One region of the Colwellia sp. SU-HH00943 genome, then DNA from elsewhere that is predicted to be linked to it. Evidence: predicted binding sites of a transcription regulator. Region 1 holds the regulator's gene; the other holds the start of a gene.
What was found. Region 1 encodes MetJ, which represses methionine synthesis genes. Its sites were predicted from a motif close to TAGACGTCTAGACGTCTA; they were not measured.
Positions count from the first base shown of each region.

Region 1 (3,434 bases):
TTACTGATGGCTTTCCTTATATTTTGAGTTGCTTTAAAGGAACGCCAGATGCTTCTTTTAATAAGTAACCTGAGCTCAGTTTAATAAATGTTTTTCTAGAAATAAAAAAGCCTTTCTCAATGAGAAAGGCCTGAAATGCTCGCTTTATGGTCTTGTTGATCAAGATTCTTATTAGTTATTTTTTAGAAGTATTTTTATTATTAATCGTTGCTTCTTTGTTAGCGCAGCTATTTTATAGCAAAGCATTTTCACGCCTGCAACAACTTTAATAGAGTATAAACTCGACGAGTTTTTTCGTACAAAGCCTTTATTTCTCTATCTCTTGACTAAGTAGCTGATTCCTTCTGAAAAATCTTTTTTGTTACAGAAGTGTAATGCGATGATTTTTTTTTGTAGTTGTGTACAAATTTTGTATTGACTTGCTCAATACTGTCAATTGAATTGATTTGGCGCATAGATTCAAAATACGGCTAATGCTAGAATGGCCGTCATATTTTGTTCGTTATCGAAAAGTTAACTTAGAGAAACGAACTTACAGCATAAAAGGTAGGCGAAACTTCAATCGTACTGACCACTATTTTAGAGGATTTATTGGTGACAGAATTAAAAAATGATAATTATTTACGTGCGTTATTGAAGCAGCCTGTAGATTACACGCCAGTGTGGATGATGAGACAAGCTGGACGCTATTTACCAGAATATCGTGAATTAAGAGCAACTGCAGGTGATTTCATGTCACTGTGTCGTAATGCTGAGTTTGCTTGTGAAGTAACTATTCAACCCTTACGTCGCTTTAAATTAGATGCTGCTATTTTATTTAGTGATATTTTAACCATTCCTGATGCTATGGGCTTAGGCTTATATTTTGAAACAGGTGAAGGCCCTAAATTTACTAACCCAATTACCTGTAAAGCAGACATTGAAAAAATTGCTATTCCTGATCCAGAAGATGAATTGGGATATGTAATGAATGCCGTGCGCACTATTCGTAAAGAGTTAAAAGGTGAAGTGCCTTTAATTGGTTTTTCAGGAAGCCCGTGGACACTTGCTACCTACATGGTGGAAGGTGGAAGCTCTAAAGCGTTCACTAAAATCAAAAAGATGATGTATTCAGATCCACAAAGTTTGCATTTATTGTTAGACAAATTAGCAGAGTCTGTGATTACTTATCTTAATGGTCAAATTGCCGCTGGTGCACAATCGGTAATGGTCTTCGATACATGGGGTGGTGTGTTATCACCGCGTGATTATAAAGAATTCTCTTTACAGTATATGGCTAAAATTGTTGATGGATTAACTCGCCATGCTGATGGCCGTCAGGTACCTGTGACTTTATTCACTAAAAATGGTGGTATGTGGTTAGAAGATATTGCCGCAACAGGTTGTGATGCAGTTGGTCTTGATTGGACCATTGATATTGAAAATGCTAAAGCTCGTGTTGGTGATAAGGTGGCTTTACAAGGGAATATGGATCCATCAATGTTATATGCACCTTTACCGCGTATTGAGCAAGAAGTTGCAAAAATATTAGCAGGCTTTGGTGAAGGTGGTACTGGGCATGTATTTAACTTAGGACATGGTATTCACCCTGATGTGAATCCAGAGCACGCTGGACACTTTATTGAGTCGGTACATAGGTTGAGTAAACCCTACCATGTGTAAGCTTTGTTACCCATTGAGCTAAATAGTTAATTCAATGGGTATTCAAGGTAAATAAATAAAAATTACTAAAAAGCCGTTAGCATAAGAATATGCTAACGGCTTTTTTGTGATTGATATGTAGTGATTAATATCAATCAGAATAATTTAAATATACTTGGCTTTTATGGTTTAACTAGTCTTCATCCATCTCATAAGCACTAAAGTCAGTGATACCTTTTTCTTCTAGTATACGACGAACGCTTGCTGGAAGTTTTTCATCGTTATCTTTAGCCAAGTCTTCATCATTAGGTAATGGCTGACCCGTAAATGCATGTAAAAAAGCTTCGCACAGTAATTCACTGTTAGTTGCATGGCGTAAGTTATTTACTTGACGTCTTGTTCGCTCATCCGTTAATACTTTTAATACGCGCAAAGGAATTGACACTGTGATTTTTTTTACTTGTTCACTTTTTTTACCGTGTTCGGCGTAGGGATTAATGTATTCGTCATTCCACTGAGCCATGTAAATTCCTCTGTTTAATTATTAATGCGTACAAAGATGCAGTACTATTTTATATAGTTATAAAATAGATTTTACTGGATGCTGAAATTCAGTCAAGTAGAAGTTTAGATGTCTAAAAGATCTTGACCTAAATAGGTAAAGCGTTTAGAGTTATAGACGTCCAAACATCTAAACAGTTTTATTGAATACAGTGATCACTTACGGTGATGTATACGAGGAAGAACATGTCGAATGCTAATATAAAAAATATCACCACCAAGGCGGTAAGAGCAGGCATTAATACTGATCAGCATCACGGTGCTGTGATTCCAGCAATTCATTTATCTAGCACGTTTTCATTAAAAGGTTTTAATGAAAAGCGTCAGTTCGATTATTCTCGTACAGGTAATCCAACCAGAGCCACATTTGCTCAGGCAATCGCTGATTTAGAGCAGGGAAGTACTGGCATAGTAACTAGTACTGGCATGTCAGCGGTACATTTAATCTGTCAGTTGTTATCGACAGAAGATTCGGTTGTCATTCCTCATGACTGTTATGGCGGCAGCTTTCGTCTGTTCACCCATTTAGCTAAACGCGGCCAATTTAAGGTCATTGTGGTCGATCAAAATGATCAGCAGCAACTCAGCGATGCGCTAGCACAAAAACCTAAATTAGTATTGTTAGAAAGCCCGAGTAACCCTTTATTACGCTTGGTTGATATTGAAAAAGTCACTAAAGCAAGTCATGAAGTAGGTGCCTTGGTTGCGGTTGATAATACTTTTCTCTCGCCCGCATTACAGCAGCCATTAGCGCTAGGTGCCGATATAGTTTTTCACTCTACCACTAAATATATTAATGGCCATAGTGACGTTGTGGGTGGCGTACTGGTGACTAAAGATCCTGAACTTGGTGAAGAGCTGGCTTGGTGGGCTAACTGCATTGGTATCACGGGTAGCCCTTTTGATAGTTTTATGGCGTTACGTGGTTTAAAAACATTACCGATCAGAATAAAGCAACATCAAGAAAATGCCGCACAAGTGGCGAGTTTTTTGAAAAACCATAGCGCTATAGAATCAGTTTATTTTCCTGGCTTTGAAGATCATCCAGGTCATGAGATTGCCAAAAAACAACAAGCGGGCTTTGGTGCCATGTTAAGTTTTGATCTTAAAGGCGGTGTTGAAGCCGTGAAAAAATTGTTCGCTAATTTAGAACTATTTACCTTAGCGCAGTCGTTAGGTGGTGTAGAAAGTCTAATATGTCATCCACCAACTATGACACATGCTGGTATGGA
Region 1 is NZ_BAAJLW010000001.1:754,774-758,207, reverse strand. Features, by position in the region: gene AC27GZ_RS03285 (YHYH protein) at 1-68, shown strand, start outside; gene hemE (uroporphyrinogen decarboxylase) at 595-1,662, shown strand; gene metJ (met regulon transcriptional regulator MetJ) at 1,835-2,164, opposite strand; gene metB (cystathionine gamma-synthase) at 2,389-3,434, shown strand, end outside.

Region 2 (3,434 bases), 490 kb from region 1:
GCGCGTTTAGCTGGCGCAGATGAAATGTTCCATCAATGGGGTAGAAGTTTACGTAAAAGGCTTGATAGCGCTAATTAGTACAGAGCCTTCTTAAAATATATATATAAAAAAACCAGCATTATTAACGCTGGTTTTTTTATTGGGTAAAGCTAACGAAGTGATTAGTTTTTATATGCCTGCAGACTTACGTAATTCTTCAGCCTTGTCAGTTTTTTCCCAACTAAAGGCTGTAAAAGTATCTTCACCTACAGTCATTTCATAGGGTTCACGACCGAAGTGACCGTATGCAGCAGTTTGTTGATACATAGGGTGTAATAAATCTAACATTTTAGTGATGCCATACGGGCGTAAATCAAAATTTTCGCGTACAAGTTCAACTAAACGTTCTTCGCTAATTTTGCCGGTACCAAAGGTATCAACAGAAATTGACGTTGGCTCTGCAACACCAATGGCGTACGATACTTGAATTTCACAGCGGTCTGCTAGACCAGCTGCGACAATGTTTTTCGCAACATAGCGACCTGCATATGCTGCGCTTCTATCTACTTTTGATGGATCTTTTCCTGAGAAGGCACCACCACCATGACGAGCCATGCCGCCATAGGTATCAACAATAATTTTACGACCTGTTAAACCACAATCACCCACTGGGCCACCAATCACAAAGCGACCGGTTGGGTTAATAAAGTATTTAGTATTTTCAGTTAACAACTCAGCAGGAAGTACATGTTTAATAATGTTTTCCATTACTGCATCAACTAAGTCTTCCTGTTTAATTTCAGGGTTATGTTGTGTTGAAAGTACTACAGTATCAATAGCAACTGGCTTGTTGTCTTCATAAACAAAAGTCACTTGAGATTTAGCATCTGGTCGTAACCAAGGTAGTACACCAGAGCGGCGTGCTTCTGCTTGACGCTCAACTAAGCGGTGAGAGTAGTACAGTGGTGCTGGCATTAAGGTTTCTGTTTCATTGGTGGCATAACCAAACATTAATCCTTGGTCGCCAGCGCCTTGATCTTCAGGCTTAGAACGGTCAACACCTTGAGCAATTTCAGGAGACTGCTGGCCAATTAAGTTCATAATGCCGCAAGTTTCGCCATCAAAACCCACATCAGAGGAAGTATAACCAATGTCACTGATCACGTTACGTGTGATGGTTTCTAAATCAACCCAAGCATCGGTACTTACTTCACCTGATATAATGGCGACACCGGTTTTTACCATAGTTTCACAAGCAACACGGGCGTATTTATCTTTGGCAATGATAGCGTCTAAAACTGCATCTGAAATTTGATCGGCAATTTTATCTGGATGGCCTTCAGAAACTGACTCTGAAGTAAAATAGTGTCTAGACATAGATCCTCAGCATTTAACGTGGAGAATAAAATAATGGGGCGATATTACATGGTTTGCTGAGTTTTTTCTAGCTTTTTTACGCCTAGACGTCTAAATGGCTTGAAGTCTTTGCTCTGATGAGTAAGTTTTTATGTTTTTTAGCTAAAAAGGCATCTTAAACGTTGCGCTATAAAGGACTGAAATTAACAGCTTCATGCCAAAGTTTGGTCAATACTTGTGGTTGCTTTAGCTTAGTAGAAGAGCTTAGAAATGCCAAACTTCCTTTTGCAGTTAAGACGTTCTCGAGTCCATGCTCATTTAACTTTCTACTGAGTTGTTGAGCAACTGGCTTGGCGGTTTCTAGCACGGTAATATTGATAGGTGATTTTGCTGAAATAGCCTGTATTTGTGCTTGTAAGAATGGGTAATGAGTACAACCTAACACTAATGTATCTATGCCAGACTCAATTAAAGGTTTTATGTATTGTTCAAGCAAAGCAAAGCAATGTTGACTGTGTTGTTGGCCTTGTTCAATTAATTCAACTAACCCAGGACAAGGCTGAATAATTACCTGAGTATCTCCTTGGTATTGTTTGATCAGTTGGTGAAAGTGTTGGTTTTTGCTAGTTGCTTGTGTCACCAATATGGCAATCTTTTTATTTTTACTGACTTCAACAGCAGGTTTGATTGCGGGCTCAACACCTATAATAGGCATGTTAACTTGTTCTCTCAGTTGATTAATCGCATTTACTGTTGCGGTATTACAGGCAATAACCAGCGCCTTACACTGCTTTTCAACTAAATACTGAGCAAGTGTGTTTACTCGTTCAACGATGAAGTTTTTTGGTTTATCGCCATAAGGGGCATGCTGACTGTCAGCAATATAAATAAGGTTTTCATGAGGTAGTAAAGCATTTATTTGCTTGGCAATAGAAAGGCCGCCCAGACCGGAATCGAAAATGCCTATCGCCTGTTCATGATGTGTATTAGTCGTTTTCATGCGGTGAGAATATCATAAACGACAAGGTGTTTATTGTTATATTTAATTGTTTTTATACTGATTTACTCGATAAAATACTCTTTAAAAGAGATTGGCAACGGAAAACGATCACATGTTAGTTTTACAAGACAAGCAACTGCTTAAAAACCATTCGTATATTAATGGTAGTTGGCATATCAGCGGAACCTCGATAGAGGTTCACAATCCAGCAACCGGTGAAGTGATTACCTGCGTCAATAATGATGGTGTTGATGAAACTGAGTTAGCAATCAACGCGGCGAAAAAATCACTCAAAGCATGGTCTTCAAAATCAGCTAATGAAAGAGCTGGTTTGATGCGTAATTGGTTTAATTTGATGATGCAGCATCAAGACGACCTAGGTAAAATTTTAACAGTAGAGCAAGGAAAGCCATTAGCTGAAGCCAAAGCAGAAATTGCTTATGGTGCTTCATTTATTGAATGGTTTGCTGAAGAAGGAAAGCGCGTTTATGGTGACACGATTCCTGCGCCAAGCGGCGATAAGCGACTAATCGTGATTAAACAACCTGTAGGTGTTGTAGCATCTATCACGCCATGGAATTTTCCTAATGCAATGATTGCACGTAAGGCGGCCGCCGCCTTAGCCGCCGGTTGTACTTTTGTGGTTCGCCCAGCTATTCAAACACCTTTGTCAGCACTGGCAATGGCTGAACTTGCAGAGCGGGCGGGTATTCCTGCAGGTGTTTTTAATGTGATTATTGGTGATGATGCTAAAGCCATTGGAGAGGTATTAACTACTCACCCTGATGTGGCTAAATTTACTTTTACTGGCTCCACTGCTGTTGGCAAAACATTGATTAGCCAATGTGCAACCTCGGTAAAAAAAGTATCGATGGAGCTTGGGGGCAACGCTCCTTTTATTGTGTTTAATGATGCTGATATTGATGCCGCAGTAAAAGGCGCTTTGGCTTCAAAATATCGAAATGCGGGTCAAACGTGTATTTGTACAAATAGAATATTTGTACAACAAGCTGTCTTAGCTGAGTTTACTGAAAAATATAGTGCCGCCGTTGCGGCGTTAACACTAGGGAATGGCTTAACAGAAAATGTTGATATAGGG
Region 2 is NZ_BAAJLW010000001.1:267,332-270,765, reverse strand. Features, by position in the region: gene AC27GZ_RS01110 (hypothetical protein) at 1-78, shown strand, start outside; gene metK (methionine adenosyltransferase) at 169-1,356, opposite strand; gene murI (glutamate racemase) at 1,523-2,335, opposite strand; gene AC27GZ_RS01095 (NAD-dependent succinate-semialdehyde dehydrogenase) at 2,448-3,434, shown strand, end outside.
Region 2: metK (methionine adenosyltransferase) is a predicted target of MetJ. The motif match lies at 1,432-1,449, and genes of this name have one in related genera.